One region of the Paraburkholderia sp. CNPSo 3281 genome, then DNA from elsewhere that is predicted to be linked to it. Evidence: riboswitches for the same ligand, from Rfam matches in the RefSeq annotation. Region 1 holds a riboswitch; the other holds the start of a gene.
The links. Region 1 has a riboswitch for cobalamin ahead of cobG (precorrin-3B synthase). Riboswitches for the same ligand answer to the same signal wherever they lie in the genome.

Region 1 (9,712 bases):
GCAAGACGGGTTCCGGCGCGCTCCATTGCTTCGTGCTCGACTGCTCGGCCTCGATGCTCGCGCGCGGCCAACTCGCGCTCGCCAAGGGGTTGTTGATCGCGCTGTTCGATCGCGCCCGCGCCGAGCGTGTGGAAGTGGCGCTGATTGCTTTCGGCGGTGCCGGCGCCGAGCTGAGGTTCGGGCCCGCGGTGCCGCGCTGGTGGAACGAGCGCTGGATCGAGCCGATCGGCGGGGGCGGCGGCACACCGCTCGAAGCGGGCATCGGCCGCGCGGCGCAAGTGCTCGAAACCGCTGCGCGCCGCGATCCGGCGCGCGCGCGCCATCTCTGGCTGTTCAGCGACGGCCGCACGACGCAGTGGCCCGCGCGGCCACGTCACGCCGACCACGTCACGGTGATCGATTGCGAACTTGGCACGCTGCGCGTCGGGCGCTGCGAGGCGCTCGCGCAGGCATGGGCCGGCGAGTGCCTGAACGCGCAGGCGCTGCTCGCCTGAACGCGCGTTAGCGGGTGCCGCCGGTCCAGTACAGCACGTCGTCCTGACGATCGAATACGTAGACTTTCATCGCCATCTGCTCGGCGGCCGTGAGGCGGTCGAGTTCGAGGCCGAGCGTCGCGTGCGCGGGGGCGTCCGTTTCCGCCTGCACGTTGCGGATGATCGCGCTGGTTTCGATCGCCGTTGCGTTGTCGCCCGAGCGCAGCTGGAAGGCCACGCGCAGCCGCTCGCCGACTTTGCCGAGCGCCCACGCGGCGCTCACCGAAAGCCCGAGCGCGCTGATCCCGCGCGCGAGCGCCACGCCGTCATAACCCGCGCCTTCCTCGCCGATGCCGTAGCGCACGGGAAATTGCGCGCGCACGCGAATCGAGCGGCGTTCGCGCAGGCGGCGGATGTTGGCGGGCTTCGAAAGCACGAGATAGTCGAACGGCGTCTGGCTGAGCGCATGCGCGGTGCATACGAAGCGATAGACGGCCTGGCTCGCAATCGCGACGATCTCGACGTTTTCGCCTGGCGTGATGGCGATGGGGCGGCCATCGACGTAGGGCGTCGTCACGAAGAACGCCTCGTTGGGCGCGAAGCCGATCAGACGGCACGGGTGCATCGGCTCGCCGCTCGCGCCCATCTGCGGACGCAGGCCCATCAGCGCGCCGATGTTCAGGTGCATGTCGCGCGCGGTGGTGGCGGTATCGCCGGTGCTGGGCGCATTCGTGGCCGCCGCGCTCTCCGGTGCAACCTCGTGCCTTTCCATGTCGCCGCGATGCGGCGCGAAATGCTGGAACAGAAAGTCGCGTTCCGCTTCGCCCATCAGCACCGAGCCGGCGTCGAGCAGCAGGGCGCCGTCGCGATCGACGACAGGCCAGGCGAGCGGCTCGCCAACCGGCAGGGCTTCCGGCGTGAGCGGGGCGGCTTGCGTTGCGGCGTCGGTCGCTTCGGCTTGATCTTCGGTGGTCGGGTTGGTCATCGGCGCAGGGCTAGGCGGTGAGCGGTTCGCGTCGCGAATGCACTTCGCGGGTTCATCTGGTTTACGGCGCTGCGGCAGGGATATTGAGTGCGTGCCGCGATTCGAAGGCGGTTTCGCGAGCCGCAGTATGATGGCCCCTGAATGCAATCTGTAATCGGCCGGCACGCGGTGCAAGCGGTATCAACCAAACGCGCGGAGCAAGAGGAAACGCCTCATGAAGCTCTGGACACGATGTTTGCGAATCCTCCGCCAATGGAACCGGGCGCTCATGCAGTGGGTGGGGGGGCACCCGTTCATTGTCGGCACGACGGGCTCGCTGGTCGGCGCGACCATCGTGGCCATCGTACTGGTGGGGCTGATGCAGCAGCGCACCCAGGCCATCGCCAGCACACAGCACAATTCGGCCGCGCTCGTTGCACTGATGTCGAACGACCTCGAGGCGAATTTCGGCATCTACGACCTCCTGCTGCTCGATGCTGCCGACAGCGCGCGCGACCCGCGCACGGCAGGCCTTCCGGCCGACATCCGCCGCAAGCTGCTGTTCGGCCGCGTGGCCACCGGCGCGTATCTCGACGACGCGTTCTACGCTGACGCGGGTGGCCGTATCGTCGAATCGCGGGACGGCCGCGCGTATCCCGGCGTCAACCTCGCGGACCGGGACTACTTCACGGCGCAGCACGAGCGCTCGGTCGGCATGTATATTTCGGACCCGATTCGCTCGCGCTCGCGCGAAGGCCAATATTCGATTGCGCTCTCACGCCGCGTGAGCGAGTACGACGGCTCGTTTGGCGGCGTCGTGCTGCTCACGCTGCGGCTCGCGTATTTTCAGCAACTGTTCGACCGCGTCGACGTCGACGCGAAGGGCAGCGCGTTCATCCTGCTGAGCGACGGGACCATGCTCGCGCACCGCCCCTATTCGGACTACGAAGTGGGTGCGCAAATCGGCGAGCTGGATTACGTCCAGCCGATGCTGAAAACCAGTGCCGGTTCGTTCATCGCCGCGGGCGAGGGGGACGAGGTCGAGCGCATCTACACGTTCAAGCGCGTTCCGCACACGTCGCTCATCGCGGTGGTCGCGCCTTCCGTGGACGGCGCGCTCGACGCTTGGCACCACCGCCTGCGGACCTACGCGCCGATGGCGTTGATCTTCGGCGCGTTGATCGCGGCTTCGTCGTGGCTGCTCGCACTGTCGATGCGCACGCGGCTCGCTACGCAAAAAGAATTCGAACGCCTCGCAGTCACCGACGCGCTCACGAGCCTCTACAATCGCCGCGCACTCGACTTGCGCATCGAAACCGAATGGCAGCACGCGAGACGCGCGGGCGAACCGCTCTCCGTGCTCTTCATCGACATCGACAAGTTCAAGCTCTTCAACGACTTCTACGGACACGCCGAGGGCGATAAAGTGCTCGCCGCCGTGGCCCGTGCGATACGCGAGGCCTGCCGCCGCGCAACGGACATGGTGGCGCGCTATGGCGGCGAGGAGTTCGCCGCGGTCCTGCCGGCCACGCCGGCCGACGGCGCCGTGAAAATCGCGGAAGCGGTGCGCCAGCAGGTGGCGGCGCTGGGAATCGCGCACGAGCACAGTGAATACGGCACGCTGACCGTGAGCATTGGCTGCGCCACTTGCGTGCCGCGCGAGCGCGGCGGCGCCCAGGCGCTGCTGCGCGCCGCCGACGCGGAGCTTTACGCGGCGAAACAGGCGGGGCGCAATCAGGTGAAAGCGCGCGAGTTCGAGGGCGCGCCACCCGACCCGCGCGACTCGCTACCCACGTTGAAGGCGTAAGTTTCTTTTAGGTATCCTCGCGATACCAGCGCGGCGTGTAAATCCACTCGCTGCCGTCGCTGCGAGCGAACCCGCGCGTGGCCGACGACCCGACGATCACCATGGTGCGCATATCGACGTCCGCCGAACGCAGTTCGCCCAGGGTCATGGCGCGCAGCGTCTCGCCGGGGCGGCCCACGTCGCGGCCCAGCACCACGCGCGTGTGCGGCGCGCGCACGCTGCGCAAGATTTCCAGCGCGCGCTCGAGCTGCCAGGGCCGCGCGCGCGAGATCGGGTTGTAGAACGCCATCACGAGATCGGCCTGCGCCGCGTGCAGCAGGCGCTTTTCGATCACTGTCCACGGCTTCAGGTTGTCGGAAAGCGACAGCATGCAGAAGTCGTGGCCGAGCGGCGCGCCGACTTGCGCCGCCGTGGCGAGCGCCGCGGAAACCCCTGGCACGATCGCCAGTTCGACGGCATGCCAGCGTGCGTCATCCGAGCCTTCGAGCGCTTCGAGCACGGCGGCCGCCATGGCGAACACACCGGGGTCGCCCGACGAGACCACGGCCACGCGCCGGCCCTCACTCGCCATCTCGAACGCGTGGCGGGCGCGCTGCAATTCTTCGCGGTTGTCGGTGGCGTGGCGCTGCTGGTCCGCGCGAAACGGGCCCGCCATCTCCACATAGGTGGCATAGCCGACGATATCGGTGGCGCTGTCGAGCGCGGCGCGTGCGGCGGGCGTGAGCAAATCGGCGCGGCCGGGGCCGAGGCCCAGCACCGTGAGCTTGCCGCGCGCGCGGCCCAGCGCAAGCGGGTCGAGCGGCGCGGCCGCGCAGGCGAGGGCGACGCCGTTGTCGTTCGGCGCATAGCGTTCGACGTTTGCCGCAAAGTCGAGGGCGGCGAGCGTGGCTTGCGCGGTGTTCTCCGCGCTATCGACGAAGCGCAGCGGTACGCCGAGTTCCGTTGCCGCCTGCGCGAGCGACGCATCGCCCATGTGCGCAGCAGGGGCGACGAGCGCCGCGAGCGCGAGCGGCGCGAGGCCATGTGCAACGAGTGCGCGGCGCACGCAAGCGGCAAGCGCTTCGCGTGGCGCACCCACGGCCGCGACGATGCTGCGAGGATGAATCACGAGGTCGTCGGGACTGCCGTCCCAGCTGTGCGCGCTCACGCGTATCGCATGGCGCGCCGCGGCGTCGCGCGGCAGATCGACGTTTTCCAGCCACGATGCCTGGCCGTCCACGCGTGTCGTTGCGCCCGCAAGCAGATCGGAGACGAAGCGCTTGCCTTGCGCGAGGCTCGCCAGCGCATAGCCCGCGGGCGGATTGAGCAGGCAGGTGCCGAAGCGCAATTCGCCGCTCGTGGTGATGGCGGGCGCAACCGCGAGCGCCGCGCCAATTTCGCGCGCCATGACGTTCACGCCGGTGAGCCCACCGAGCAGCGGCACGACGGCGCTGCCATCCTCGGCGAGCGCGAGCACCGGTGGCTCCGCGCCCTTGTTGGCAAAGAGCGGCGCGAGGCACCGGATCACGATGCCCGCCGCGCACAGCGCGACGATGGGCAGGCCACGCGTATAGCATTCGCGCAAATGCGCGCCAAGCTCGCTGAACGCGACATCGCCTGCCACGCGGCCTTGTAGCGCATGGACCTGCGCGCCTGGGTAAAGCGCCTGCACGCGCCGCGCCATGGCGAGTGCGCCGGGACCGAGAATGACGATGGCGGGCGGCGTCACGACTGCCATTTCACCCCCGGCACGACGAGCAGCGAGAAGTAGGGCGAAGCCATCGGATCGACGTCGTCGAGCGCGACGATACGCTGGTTCGCCATCGTTGCGCGCTCGACATATAGCGCGCGATGCGCGAGGCCCAGTTCGCCCAGCACGCGGCGCACCTTGTCGAAGTTGCGGCCCAGTTTCATGATCACGGCGGCGTCAGCGTCGGCCAGGCGCCGGCGCAATTCGTCTTCGGGCAGCGCCCCCGAGAGGACGGCGAGGCTCTGGTTGCGGTAGACGAGCGGCACGCCGAGCACCGCCGCGCCGCCCAGCATCGAGCACACGCCCGGCACGACTTCGGCCTCGTAGCGCGCGGCGAGCCGGTCGTGCAGATACATGTACGAGCCGTAGAAGAACGGATCGCCTTCGCAGATCACGGCCACGTCGCGTCCGGCGTCGAGATGGCGCGAAAGCGTTTGCGCCGCGCCGTCGTAGAAGTCGGCGATGATCGCTTCATACGAGAGCGGCGGTTCGAGCGCTTCGGTCGTGACGGGGTACACGAGCGGCAGGCGTTCCTGCTCCGCTTCGAGATGGCCCTCGACAATGCCGAACGCATTGCCTTTCTTGCCCTTCGCGACGAAATACGCGACTACGGGCGCGGCTTTGAGCAGGCGCAGCGCCTTGAGCGTGAGCAGTTCGGGGTCGCCGGGGCCGACGCCAATGCCGTGCAGACGTCCTTTGCGGATCATTTATTCGGTCTCCGAAGCGAGTGCGTTGACGGCGGCGGCGGCCATCGCGCTGCCGCCGCGGCGGCCGTGCACGACGACGAAGGGCACGCCATGACTTTCGGCTGTGAGCTGCGCCTTGGACTCGGCCGCGCCGACGAAGCCCACGGGAAAGCCGAGGATCAGCGCGGGGCGCGGTGCGCCGGCGGCGATCATGTCGAGCAGATAAAAGAGCGCGGTAGGCGCATTGCCGATCGCAACGACGCTGCCTGCAAGGTGCGGCCGCCACAGTTCGAGCGCGGCTGCCGAGCGCGTGTTGCCGATCTCGCGCGCGAGATCCGGTACGGCGGGATCGTCGAGCGTGCAGATCACGGCGTTGTTCGCGGGCAGGCGCGCGCGCGTCACGCCATTGGCGACCATTTTCGCGTCGCAGAGAATCGGCGCGCCGCCCGCGAGCGCGTTGCGGCCCGCCGTGCCCGCGCCTGCGGAAAACGCGAGGTCGGCGGCCACGTCGACCATGCCGCATGCGTGAATCACGCGTACGGTGAGTTTTTCGAGGTCGGCGGGAATGCGCGAGAGGTCGGCTTCGGCACGGATCGTCGCGAACGACTCGCGATAGATCGCCTGGCCGTCGCGGATGTAATCAGACATCTTGGGTACTCCGGGGCTGCTGCGCGAGTGCAAGGGCAGCGGCTTCGATCGTCAGGTTGCGCGCGACGAGCTGGCCGAAGCCGCTTTGCGTATCGTCGCGCTGGTACAGGTCGTAGTGGTCCGGTGCGCTGGCGAGCAACGTGAACGGCGCGCAATGCGCGGCCGCGCAGGAGCGCTCGCAGCCGCTCAGGTGGGCTTCGGCGCCGGGCGGCAGCAGGGCGGCGAGGCGCTGTGCGTCGGCTTTCGTGTCCGCGTGGCTGTTTGCGCATCCCGTCGAGCCCGTGCACGCGATCAGGCGTGCAAGCGGGTTGGCGCGCGAGACGATGAGGCCGAGCGCGTGCAGCCGTTCGAGCGCGGCGGGCATGGCGTGAGCGGGCACGTTGGGCAGCAGCACGCCTTGCCATGGCGTCACACGCAGCGTCGCATCGCCTGAGTCTTCAGCGAGCGCGGCTAGTGCGCGCAGCGTTTGCGCGTCGATACGGCCGAGCGAGGGCTGCGCGCCCACATAGCCGCTGCCGTCGGCGTGCAGGGCGTGCGCGCCGAGGCGCAAGTCGGCGGGACTCGCGGCGCGGCGCCATGCGTGCAGGGCGGCGTCGTCACGCATCAGCGCGCATTCGCCATGCTGTTGCGCGCGCTGCAGCAGCGCGTCGAGCGAGTGAGCGGCCAGCACGTCGCGCATGCGTGTTGCGTCTACTGCGGCGAGATCGAGGAACGCATGCAGCAGCGCGCGCATCGATGCGCAAACGTCCCCGGCCGCGAGCGTGCCGACTGGCTGCGCCGTGGGGCAACCCGCGAGGCCCACCGCGAAGCGCACCGTTGCGCCATGCGGCAGCGCGGCGAGCCAGATGTCGTGCGGATGCTCGAGCATCGCCAGACGTTCGCCGCCGTCCAGTTGCAGCGCGAACTTGGGCGAGAGCGCGGCGAAACGCGGCTCGCGCTGCATCATGTCGATGAGCGCGGCGGCGAGTTCCGTCGTATCGCACAACGCGTTAGGGTCAAGGCCCGCGAGCGGGCTCAGCATCACGTTGCGCAGTTCGTCGGCGGCGCACGCGCGCTCGACCGGGCTCGCGGCGTCGATGCCAGCGGGGCCGAGGCCAGCGCTGATCAGCGTGGCGCTCAACGCCGCTTCCTCGCCGGCGCGCACGCCGCGAATCTGCACGTTCGCGCGATTGGTCAGTTCGAGCACGCCGCTTGCATGCGTCAACGCGGCGCCCGCGAGGGCGCGCGCACGCGCGGCGCTCAGCACGCCGCCAGGCAGGCGGATGCGGCACAGGCCGCCGTCGCGTGCCGCGACTACGCGTACGAGCCCCGGGCACGCCGAGGGGCGGAGCACGGCCAATGCAGCAGCGGGCGAGACGGGCTTCGTTTCGTGTTTCAAGGGAATACCGGGTAAGCATCGCGCTGGTGCGGCGCGCTGCCCGCACGGCAGGCGGGAAACGGCAGCGGTATCGGTACACCCCGCCCGATATGGGTTCGCGCAAACATTCGGCCGGCAGGTCTCCTGGCTCGCAGGTCGTCGACCGCATCGGCCTTCCCGGTAAAACCAGTGGCTCGGGTGGATGCGGTCTCGCTGCTCACAGTCGCGGGGGCGGCCACAGCTTGCTGTGTTCCCTTTCTGCGATCCGGAGTTAGTGCTTCAGCGCTTACTCCGGTCTCACGCAAAGTTGCCTTAACGGCGCCGGCGGACACGGTATTATGCCCGTTTTCACGCGTGCTCCGCCCCACGATGGGGCTCAGGGCCCGCGGCGGTGTAGAGAAACAGGTAAAGGCGGGAGAACGAATGCTGGGCACGCAGGCATGGCTGACGGTGGTGGGCATCGGCGACGATGGCTACGCGGGGCTCGGGCGCGACGCGCGGCGCGCGCTGTTCGACGCGGCCATCGTGACGGGCGGCGAGCGCCATCTCGCGATGCTGCCCTCGCGCGTGCGTGCGCGGCGCGAAGCGTGGCCGCAGCCGTTCAGCGTGGAGGCGCTGCTTGCGTTCCGCGAGTCGAATCTGTCCGTATGCGTGCTTGCGAGCGGCGACCCCATGCTGTTCGGCGTGGGCGCGATGCTCGCGCGCCGCGTGGCGCCCGGTGAAATGCGCGTGCTGCCCGCGCCGTCGTCGCTCTCGCTCGCGGCGGCGCGCAGGGGGTGGGCGTTGCAGGATACGGCGATGGTCTCGCTCGTCGGCCGTCCGCTCGATGCGCTGCGCCGCCATCTCTACGGGCGCTCGCGCGTGCTCGCGTTGAGCGCGGATGGGCGCACGCCCGCGGCGCTTGCCGCGTTGCTCGCCGAAGCGGGCTTCGGCGCCACGCGTCTTGCCGTATTCGAGCATCTGGGCGGCCCGCTCGAGCGCCGCATTGAAGGCCGCGCCGATGCGTGGCACGTCAAAGAAGCCGCGGCACTCAATCTGGTCGCGTTCGAATGCGAAAGCGATAGTGTGCAGACGCCCGCGCGCGGCTGGACGCTCACGCCCGGCCTTCCCGACGATGCCTACCGCCACGATGGTCAGATCACGAAGCGCGACGTGCGCGCACTCACGCTCGCGCGTCTCGCGCCGACGCCCGGCGCGCTGCTTTGGGACGTGGGCGCCGGCAGCGGCTCGATCGGCATCGAGTGGATGCGCTCGCACGCCGCCTGCCGCGCGATCGCGATCGAGGCGCACGCCGAGCGTCAACGTTTCATCGAGCACAATCGCGCGGCGTTGGGCGTGCCGGGTTTGCAACTCGTCGCGGGCCGCGCGCCCGACGCGCTCGCAGGACTTGCCGCGCCCGACGCGGTCTTCATCGGCGGCGGCGTGACCGTACCCGGCGTGCTGGACGCGTGCTGGGCGGCGCTAGCGAGCGGCGGGCGGCTCGTCGCGAACGCGGTAACATTGCAGAGCGAAGCGGCACTCGTGGCATGGCGCGCGCAGCACGGCGGCACGCTCACGCGCATCGGCATCGGCGAGGCGCAGCCGCTGGGCGGCTTCGATACCTGGCGTCAGGCCTTGCCTGTCACGCTTTACGAGGCCGTCAAGCCGTGACGGTGCGCATCCTGCTGCTCGGCGGCACCGGCGATGCGCTGGCGATCGCGCGCACGCTCGGCCCGCAGCACGTGTACTCGCTCGCGGGCCTTGGCCGCGTGCCCGCCGATCTCGTCTGCGCGGTGCGCGTGGGCGGCTTTGGCGGGGCAGAAGGGCTCGCGCGCTTTCTCGCCGACGAAAACATCGCACTCGTTTTCGACGCCACGCATCCCTATGCCGCGCAGATCAGCGCCAATGCGGCGCGCGTGTGCGCTGCGGCACAGGTGCCGTACTGGGCGCTGCGGCGTGCGCCGTGGCAGCCGCAGCCCGGCGACGACTGGCGCATGGTGAGCGGCTGGGCCGGCGTAGTCGAAGCGATCGTGCCGTTCGCGCGCCCGCTCTTCACGCTCGGGCGCGAG
Region 2 (9,712 bases), on a different contig from region 1:
CAGATGCCGGCCTCGTTGCGTCCCTTCGGCGCGCGGTCGAGCCACTGATACATGCCCCACACGCCATCCAGGCCGCGCGCATAGGTCGAGTACGTGTGATAGACGACGCCGTTCTCGAGCACGAATGCGCTGAGGCCCGGTCGGTCGCGCGTATAGGTCGCCGCGTCGGTGCCGCAGCTCGCCGCGAACTCGGCAACGGGCGCGGGCGGCGGATTCATGTCCATGGCGTGGCCGCTGCGCGCGTAGTTGTATTCGATATCGCCCGCGCGCTGCTGCGCCGTAGTGAACGATACGTTGAAGTCGAAGTTGAAGTCGTTGCCGCTCGACGAGGCCCACGGGAAATGCCATCCCATACGCTTGCGGTAGCCGAGCAGCTTCGCGAGCGGCGCGCGCGACACTGCCATGAGCCGCACGTCGTGGTTCGCGAGATGTACGGCGATACCGTCGAAACCATCCGCAATCGACGAACACGACGGGCAGCCCGCCGCGTAATCCGGCCCAAACATGAAGTGATAAACCAGTAACTGCGAGCGCCCCTTGAAGAGATCGGCGAGCGGGGCGCCGCCATCTTCGGTTTCGAAGCGATACGTCTTGTCGATACGCACCCACGGCAACGCCTGGCGTTGCTGCGCCAGTGCGTCGCCGCGGCGGGTGTGTTCTTTCTCGGCGGCGAGTAGTTCGATGCGTGCCGCAAGCCAGTCTTCGCGTGTTCCTGTGGTATGGGTTGCCATTGCCTGGTCCTCCTATGGATTCACTATGGTGGCGGCGCACTGCGCGCATCGCCGTGTCGTTCGATCGATGATTCGTTTGATCGCCGTGTTAGATTAGGTCCGGACCGAGAAGGGGGGGAGTGACAAGTGTGGCGGGATTCTCATGACCATGGATTCGCTGATCACGGCTGCGGCGCGCGCGCTTGCGGCCGGTGATCCGCTTGGCGCGCTGAACCGGGTCGCGTTGCGCGATGACGCGCCCGCGCTCGCGCTGCGCGGCATCGCCATGGCGCAGCTCGGTGACTTCGCGCGCGCCAAAGCGCTGCTGCGCAGCGCGGCGCGCGGCTTCGGCGCGCGCGAGGCGGTGGCTCGCGCGCGCTGCGTCGTCGCCGAGGCCGAAATCGCGCTCGCCTCACGCGATCTCGGCTGGCCGACCGATACGCTCGCTGCGGCGCGGCAAACGCTGGAAGCCCATGGCGACCGCCTCAATGCGGCGCACGCGCGCTACCTGGAAATTCGCCGTTTGCTGCTCATCGGCCGGCTCGACGAGGCCGGGGGCATGCTTGCCGAAGCCGATCCCGCGCCGCTGCCGCCCGCATTGCGCGCGGCGCATGAGCTGATCGCCGCCGGCATCGCCATGCGGCGCATTCAAACGCAGGTGGCGCGGCGCTCGCTCTCCGAGGCCGCACGCGCTGCGCGCGCGGCGGGCATCGCGGCGCTGAGCGCCGAGATCGAGAGCGCCGCGCAGCTGTTGACCTCGCCGGCTGCGCGCCTTATCGCGCGCGGTGAAGAGCGGGTGCTGCTGCTGGAAGACGTCGAGGCGCTACTCGCCTCGAAGGCGCTCGTCGTGGACGCATGTCGCTACGTCGCCCGCGAGGGCGCGACAGTCATCGAACTGGCAAGACGGCCCGTGCTGTTCGTGCTCGCCCGCGCGCTCGCCGAGGCATGGCCCGCCGACGTGCCGCGCGACGCGCTCATCGCCCGCGCCTTTCGCACCCGGCACGCCGACGAAACGCACCGTGCCCGCCTGCGCGTGGAAATCGGCCGCTTGCGCACGCTGATGCGCGACGTGGCCGAGATCGGCGCGACCCAGCAGGGCTTTGCGCTGGCGCCGCGCCACGCGAGCGAAGTGGTGGTGCTGGCGCGGCCTGTGGAAGAAAAGTACGCTGCCGTGCTGGCTTTTCTCGCCGATGGCGAATCGTGGTCGAGTTCGGCGCTGGCGGTCGCGCTCGGCGCGAGCCAGCGCACCGTGCAGCGCGCGCTCGATGCGCTTGCCGCGGCGGACAAGGTGCAGTCGTTCGGTTACGGCCGCGCGCGCCGCTGGACCACGCCGCCCGTCCCGGGATTCGCGACGACCTTGTTACTCCCCGCGCCGCTGCCAGGCGATTAGGATGAACGCCTGTCCCGTCATTCAAGGAGGAAACCATGAAACGTTCGACCGCCGAAATCGTCCGCGAGTACGGCCCTTTTCCCGGCATCGAGAAGGTGGGCGGGGTCTCGTACGACGGCAAGCAGGTGTGGTTCGCCGTGGGCGAGCGCATCGCGTCGCTCGATCCGCAGAGCGGCGAGACGCAGCGCTCGATTGACATCGCGGCGCACGCGGGCACGGCCTTCGACGGCCGGCATCTGTTTCAGATCGCCGAGGACCGCATCCACAAGATCGACCCTGAAACGGGCCGTGTGCTCGCCACGATTCCCGCGCCCGGAGGCGGCGGCGACTCGGGACTCGCTTGGGCGGACGGCACGCTTTGGGTCGGGGTGTATCGCGAACGCAAGATCCATCAGGTCGATCCGCAGACCGGGGCGATTTTGCGCACGCTCGAATCGAGCCGCTTCGTCACGGGCGTGACGTGGGTGGACGGCGAGCTGTGGCACGGCACCTGGGAAGGCGACGAGAGCGACTTGCGGCGTATCGATCCGGGCACGGGCGAAGTGCTGGAACAACTCGACATGCCGCCCGGCACCGCCGTTTCGGGGCTGGAGTCCGATGGCGGCGAGCAGTTTTTCTGTGGCGGCGGCAACAGCGGGAAGATTCGCGCTGTGCGGCGGCCGAAGCGCGAGGGCTAGGCGAGCGGGCGTGGGAGAAGCTCAAGCGCACCCGCTTGCATGCAACGCTCAGAACGTATAGGTGGCCTTGCCGAACGCCGTGCGCCCCAGCGTGTTGTACCCGTAGGCGCTCACGTACTGCCGGTTGAACACGTTCGAAAGCGTGGCCGAAAGCGCGAGATGCGCGTTGACCTTGTACGACGCGCGCAGGCTCACCGTCGTCCACGAAGGCAGGTAGATCGTGTTGAGCTGGTCGTCGAACGTCGAGCCGTTATACAACAGCGAAACGCCGGTGCTGAGCGCGTGGAGCTGGAACTCGTCCCACGTGTGATCCACGCTCAGGCTCACCGTCTGGCGCGGGCGGCGATTGAGCCAGGTCTGGTCGGTCACGTCCTGCGGATTCAGAATCCCCACCGTGAGGCTCACCGGCGTGGACTTGCCGAGCGTGCCCTTGTACGAGAGGTCGAGCCCCTGTATGTGCGCGCGGCCCACGTTCACGGGCAGGAAAGTCTGCGAGTTGTACGTGATGAGATCGTGCACGCGCGTGTCGTACACGGCTGCCGTGAACGTGCCGATCGACGTGGTGGCATCGAGCGCGGCTTCGACCGAGTCGCTGCGCTCGGGCAGCAGGTTGGGGTTCGAGTAGCCCGGATAGTAAAGGTCGTTGAACGTCGGCAGGCGGAACGCATTGCCGTACGAAACGCGCGCCGTATAGACCGGCGTGACCGCCCACGAAAGCGCGACGTTGCCCGTATTCACCGATTGCCCTTGCACGATTTCGTGTCGCCCCGCCAGAAACAGCGTGAGGGGTCCGAGCGTGGTGGACTGATGCATCGACACGGCCGAATCGTTGCGCGCGGGCAGTCCGCCCGGCACATCCACCGGCAGGAATGCCATCTCGCGCGTGTAGTCGTAAGCGAACTTGGTCTCGCCGTCGAGCGGTATGCCGAAGAGCATGTGGCCCCTTTCCTGATGCGTCATCGACGTGGAAGTGGAAAAGCGCGTCGAGTCGATCTCGTCGGTCGGGATAGTCGGGTCGTTCGAATAGAGGAACTGACGGTCCGTCGCGTAGCCCACGGACTGGTCGAACTGGGTGGTCGGCGTGATGTCGAGGTGGAACGCGAGGCCGGTCGTGAGCTGGGTGTCGCGCTGGCGGTCGTTGCCTCCCGCGTTGTCGTACGAGAGATCGGAGCGGTGGTAGAGCGCGAAGGTCGAGATCGACCAGTTGTCGTGCGCGTAGCCGAGGCGTGCGTCCAGGTTCTGCGCGTGGTACGGGTTGCGGCCGTCTTCGTGGCCGTAAGCCCAGGGCTGCGTCGCGTCGATGCCCGCCGTGTTGTAGTCGTGCAGGCCCAGCGAGTAGGTGAGGCCGCTCAATGCGGAAAGCGGCCCTGTCGAGCCGATCGTGCCCGAGGTGCGCACCTGCGTGTCGAAGGTCTTGTTCGAGCCGCCGCCGAACGAGACGATGGTCTGGTTCGGCTGGTTCGACGCATGGCGCGTGAAGAGCTGCACGACGCCGCCCATGGCATCCGCGCCGAACGAGGCGGCCGCGGGCCCCGAGATCACCTCGACGCGGTCGAACGAGGCGGTCGCCAGATCGGCCCATTCGGCCGTGCCCGTGGTGACGGAGCCCACGCGTATACCGTCGATGAACACGGCCACCTGGTCAGCCGACGAGCCGCGGATGCTCACCCCCGTGTACGACCCCGGGCCGCCGGTCTGCGAGACGGTGACACCCGGCAGCGTGGCGAGCGCCTGCGCGATGCCGGGGTCGACGGGGGAGACGCGGTCGAGGTCTTCGCGCGTGAGCACCTGGGTGGTCGCGTAGCGCTGGTCGAACGATTGCGGCAGATGCTGCGTGTCGCCCACGACGAGGATATTGGGCAGGGTGGTGTCGCCGCCGGCTTGCTGCTGCGTCTCGGTGGACGATGAATTGGCGGCGTCGGCGTCGGCAGCATGCGCGGTTTGCCACGCACAGGCGAGCGCAGCGGAGGTCAATACGAATTGGCGAAACTTCATGATGCGGTGGCTGGAAACAGCTCCTGAAATACGGGCTGTCCGGGCAACGGGCGATCGCCGCGTGGGCGGTGCTTGCGCATTGGGGATCCCCGCCCGCTGCGGCTGCTGGACTCGGCTGATGGCAGGTCTCCTGGCTCGCGGGTCGACATCCGTTGCCGGCCTTCCCGGTTTCCCAGTGGCACGCTCTGGCATGGACTCGCCGCTTACAGTTGCGGGGGCAGCCGCAGTCTTGCACTGCGTTCCCTTTTGATCCCGTCGCCGGGAACCATCAGCGCGCAAGGGTAATGGCCGCGCATTCGTCGCGTCAACCTTTGACGAACGTCGTGTGGCGAAAACACCCGGTTTGGCCACTCCCGCAACTTACGCTATCCTTGCAGCTGTTTTTCGCGCGTAGGCGCTGCACGAGCGAAATGCAGCAGGGAAGCCGGTGGGAAGCCGGCGCGGTCGCGCCACTGTGACTGGCTGTCAATCGAGCCAGAAGTCAGACCTCGCTGCGTTTATTTCACGACTCATTCCAGGGCGCGTAACCCAAGGAGCCGTCAATGCACACCCGCCTACCTTAGAAAGGCGGCCCAATCCGGTCGCCACCACTGGCCGCGATGCGGCGATAGACCGCTCACGGACCGCCATGCGTTCGCCGTTCAAAAGCACCGCTGGATATTGACGGATTAACGAGGACGTCGGGGCACCTCGCCGCATCGATCGAGGGTTGACGGCGCTCGTCCATGCATTCTTTACAAGCACAAACAAGAAGACTCATGAACAAGCACATTCTGGCCGTCCTTGGCGGCGCGGCTTTGGCATTCACAGGCGCTGGCGCCTCGGCGCAGCAGGTCACGTTGTACGGTGAGATCGACGCTAGCGTCGACTATGTCAGCGACGTTGGCGGCCACACCCAGTATCGCGCAGGCTCGGGCCTTATCGACGGCAGTTTTTGGGGCCTGCAGGGCAGCGAGGATCTCGGCGGCGGCAACGCCGCGATCTTTCGCCTCGAGCGCGGCTTCTCGGTCACGTCTGGCGAAGCCTTCAACGACCATCCGTTTTACGTTGGTTTGCAATCCGAACGATTTGGCACGATCACGCTGGGCCGCCAGTACGACACGATGCACGACTACTTCGCCCCGTTCACGCTGACGGGCGGCACGGGCGGCACGGCATTCGCGCATCCGTTCGACAACGACAATGCCAACAATTCGTGGCTCGCCTCGAACGCCGTGAAGTTCGCGAGCGCCACGTACGGTGGTTTCAGCGCCGGCGCGATGTACGCGTTTTCGAACGCGGCGGGCCGCTTCGCGCAGAACCGCGCCTACGGCTTCGGCGCGCACTACGAGGGTGGTCCGTTCAGCGCCGGTGTGGCATGGATGCACATCGACGGACGCGGCGCCTCTTCGGTAGGTGCGTACGATACGTCGGTGCTGCCGGGCGCGGGCCTCGTGCCGACCGAGGTCGCGGTGCAGCGCGAAGACACCATCGGCGCGGGCATGAGCTACGTGCTCGGCGACGTGACGCTCGGCGCGGCCTGGTCACGTTCCATTCATACCGGCGTGAGCGAGGCCGACGGCGGTGCGCCACTGCCCTCGATCGCCTTCAGCAACTACGAAGTGAATGCGCTTTGGCAGGTCACGCCCGCGTTCTCGCTGGCGGGCATGTATGCCTATACGGGCGCGACCTCCGCGCATTGGCATCAAGGCGCGCTGCAGGCCGACTATCAGCTGTCGAAGCGCACGGACGTGTATACCGAGGCGATCTATCAGCGCGCGTCGTCCGGTGCGTTCGCGATGATCAACACCTGCGACCCGTCGGGCGGCCGCAACCAGGTGCTCGTGGCGGCGGGCATCCGGCATCGCTTCTGACGCACACACAAAGCGGCCCCGAACCCTTGCGATTCGGGGCCGTTATACCGCGTGGCTAGATCACGAAGCCGAAAGCTTCACTGCAACGCCGGTCGAAGAATAAACGGGGGTGGCCTTGAAGCCATCCACCGTGACCGTCGCGAATTTCACCGATGCGCCGCTGCCGTCGATCACGTCGATCGAGTCGCCCGCTTTCGGCGTATAGCCGTTCACGAACTTCACATGCAGCGTGCCGCCCGCCACCGTGAGCTGGCCGCCCACGCGCAGGCGTCCGCCGCCGTTGCCGTCGATGTCGAGTTCGAGCGTCGTGCCGTCGAGTTGCGTGTATTTGCCCGTCACCGTCAACGGCGCGCTCGTCGCCACGGTCACGCGGCCGCCGGACCCGACGTACACGTCGCCGTTGCCGAAGGCCGTGGTCGACGCTGCGCAGAGCACGCCGCCGCTCACCTGCGAGCCGCCCGTGTAACTGTTGTTGCCCGCGAGCGTGAGCGTGCCGCTGCCCTGCAGTGTGAGCTTGCCCGAGCCGGCGATGTCGTTGCGCCAGCTGTCGGCGGCATTGAACCCACCCTGGGTTGCGTCCATCGCCACGATCACGTTGCCGTTGAACGTGCCATAACCATCTGCGGCACTAAACATGTTCAGACGGCCCCATCCTTCGGCGTCGTCCATGACCGGATAGCCCGAGACGACTTCGGTCGTCTTCAGCACGACGCGGCGCTGGCCGGCGCTCAGGTATGGGAAGCGCGTTTCGAGCAGCACCTCGGCACCCTTGGGCACGACGGGCGGCGCCTCGGTCGATTCAATCTGGCTGAAACCGAACGTCATGCGGCGCGCGAATTCCGACTTGTTGGTCGCATAGTCGGCGAAGCGGTCGGTCGCGGTCGTGGCCGAATGCGCGAAGGCGGGGAAGGTCGTGGCGCTCGTGCCGGTGGCCTGTTCGAGCGCGCTGTGCGCCTGCGCGTAGGCCGCGCTCTTGAGCGTGGCGTTGGCGGGGTCGTAGAGATTCGCGGCGGTGGCGGCCAGCGCGAACATGCGGCCGCCGATTACATCGAGCGGCGAATGCATGCCCGCGAGAATACGGTTTTCGCCGAGTTCGAGGCCGCGGCTCGCCATTTCCTGGTAACGCTCGGGCACGAGATACGCCATCGTCATCGCGTCGCGCATGGCTTCGGCTTCGTGGCCGCTGATGAAGCCGCCATCCGTCGAAGGCGTCGTGCTGATGGCCGGCACGAGCGTGGGATCGACCACGACGCTCGTGCTCCAGCGGAACGGTCGCGCGTATTTGTAGAAGCGCTTGGCGGGCTCGGTGGAAGCGTTGTTGCCCATCGTGTTGAGCAGGTCGACCACCTTGCCGAAGGTCGCGTTGCTCGTGCTGCCTACGCCCGTGTTGTTGCCCGAGTCGTTGTAGAGCGTCGTGGTTGCGTCCGCGGGAATCGACGTGATGCTCGTGGTTTGCTGGGCAGCCGAGCGCCAGGCGGCGGTGAGCGGCCCCATGCCGTCGGTCACGCTGTAGCCCTTGCCGCGCCGGTCGTCGTAGTAGGCCGCATCGGCCTGCGCCTGGCTGCGCTGGGTCGTCGCGGTCACGACGTACTGGATGTTCGCGTTCAGCGCCGTGCTGTTGAGGATCGTGCCGTTGGGCGTGCCGTCGGTGGGGACGCCCGTCCACGTCGACTGCACGACCGCGGGGAACGTGCCGTTGGCAGGCGCGGAAACGCCCGCGTCCACGAGCAGCGTGAGCGGCTGCCAGAGATCGAGAAAGCGCGCCACCACGCGCACGCCCGCATTGGTCGCGAGCGTGGCGTAACGCGCGTCGCCGCGCTGGTTGGTCGCGATATTGTCGACGAAAGCAGGTACGTCGGGAATCGGCGCGTTGTCCACGAAGCCGGGGTCGGTGGGCGGCGCGGGAATGGCGGCAGTGGTGGCGGGATCGCTATTGCCGCCTCCACAGGCGGTCAGCGCGGCAATGCTGGTAAGCACTGCCAGGTAGAGCGGCAGCGCAATTCGGTGGCGTGATGCGGGCATGCTGAGGGCTCCGTCGTCGTGGTGGATGCGGTGTGGTTATTCCTGACTGACGGCGGCGAATTATGCTTACCCTCGATTACTCCCTAATTACTAATTTATTACGCTGATGTTAAACGGTAACGGAATTGAAGTACGGGTGAAATATGATTCGCCGTTCATTTACTGCCGCGCCTCGAGATAGCCGACCCGTACGGGCGGCACGAACCACGCGAGACAGAGGCCGGCTAGCGCGGCCACGGCAGCGACGATGAGGCCCATGTGGATCGAATCCACGAGTGCGCTGCGCGCCGAATTCATCATCGCGTCGCCGGCATGGCCGGCGCTCACGAGGCGGCCGATCAGCGCGGCCTGGTCGGCCCGGTCCACGAGGAGTTCGGGACTCGCAAACGACTTGAACCATTGCGTCGCCTGATACGAGTCGAGCGAGCGATTTACGCCCATCGTGTAAATATGCCCGAGCAGCGCGCCCGTCATCGCCGTGCCCAGCATGCCGCCGAATGTGCGCAGCGATTGCAGCATCGCCGTGGCGGCGCCGAGATGGTCGCGCGAGACGATCTGCTGCGAGCAGACCGTGAGGCTCGTGCCCACGAGGCCCAGCCCCAGGCCGCTCGCGCCCATGCACGCCATCCACACGAGATGCGGCTCATTGCCTCGCAGCACGACCACCGCGAGGCTCGCGAAAGCGGACAACGCAAATCCGACGTAGAGAATCGCGTTGGCGCGCCGGATACGGGTGACCACGCGATTGTTCACGAAACTGCCGACCGTCGTGCCGAGCAGGAGTGGCGTGATCAGCATGCCCGAGGCGCGCGGCGACATCGCATAGCCGCCCTGGAACAGCAGCGGCACATAGAAAACGAGCGAGAACAACGCAAACCCGCCGAGCACCGACATCGCAAAGAGCGGACCGAGCTTGCGGTCGAGCAGCATGTCCACGGGGATGATCGGATAGCCCATGCGCTTTTCCCAGAAGAAAAGCGTCAATGAACAGACCAGCACGATCACCGCGAGCACGATCGTCGAAGTCGTCCAGCCTTGCCTCGGCAAGAGCTCGATGGCGAGTTG

Region 2: linked by a shared signal. The riboswitch ahead of M3I56_RS07245 (porin) and the one ahead of cobG (precorrin-3B synthase) in region 1 are both predicted to bind cobalamin.

The regions. Positions count from the first base shown of each region.
Region 1 covers NZ_JAMBPS010000020.1:42,143-51,854, forward strand. Annotated here, with positions in the region: gene M3I56_RS20355 (VWA domain-containing protein) at 1-494, shown strand, start outside; gene M3I56_RS20360 (flagellar brake protein) at 502-1,458, opposite strand; gene M3I56_RS20365 (sensor domain-containing diguanylate cyclase) at 1,694-3,244, shown strand; gene cobJ (precorrin-3B C(17)-methyltransferase) at 3,252-4,961, opposite strand; gene M3I56_RS20375 (precorrin-2 C(20)-methyltransferase) at 4,949-5,680, opposite strand; gene M3I56_RS20380 (precorrin-8X methylmutase) at 5,681-6,307, opposite strand; gene cobG (precorrin-3B synthase) at 6,300-7,685, opposite strand; cobalamin riboswitch at 7,781-7,969, opposite strand; gene cbiE (precorrin-6y C5,15-methyltransferase (decarboxylating) subunit CbiE) at 8,088-9,314, shown strand; gene M3I56_RS20395 (cobalt-precorrin-6A reductase) at 9,311-9,712, shown strand, end outside.
Region 2 covers NZ_JAMBPS010000004.1:278,277-287,988, forward strand. Annotated here, with positions in the region: gene M3I56_RS07225 (DUF899 domain-containing protein) at 1-731, opposite strand, end outside; gene M3I56_RS07230 (helix-turn-helix domain-containing protein) at 880-2,100, shown strand; gene M3I56_RS07235 (glutamine cyclotransferase) at 2,136-2,777, shown strand; gene M3I56_RS07240 (TonB-dependent receptor domain-containing protein) at 2,826-4,772, opposite strand; cobalamin riboswitch at 4,875-5,057, opposite strand; cobalamin riboswitch at 5,148-5,282, shown strand; gene M3I56_RS07245 (porin) at 5,531-6,625, shown strand; gene M3I56_RS07250 (phosphatase PAP2 family protein) at 6,686-8,647, opposite strand; gene M3I56_RS07255 (MFS transporter) at 8,807-9,712, opposite strand, start outside.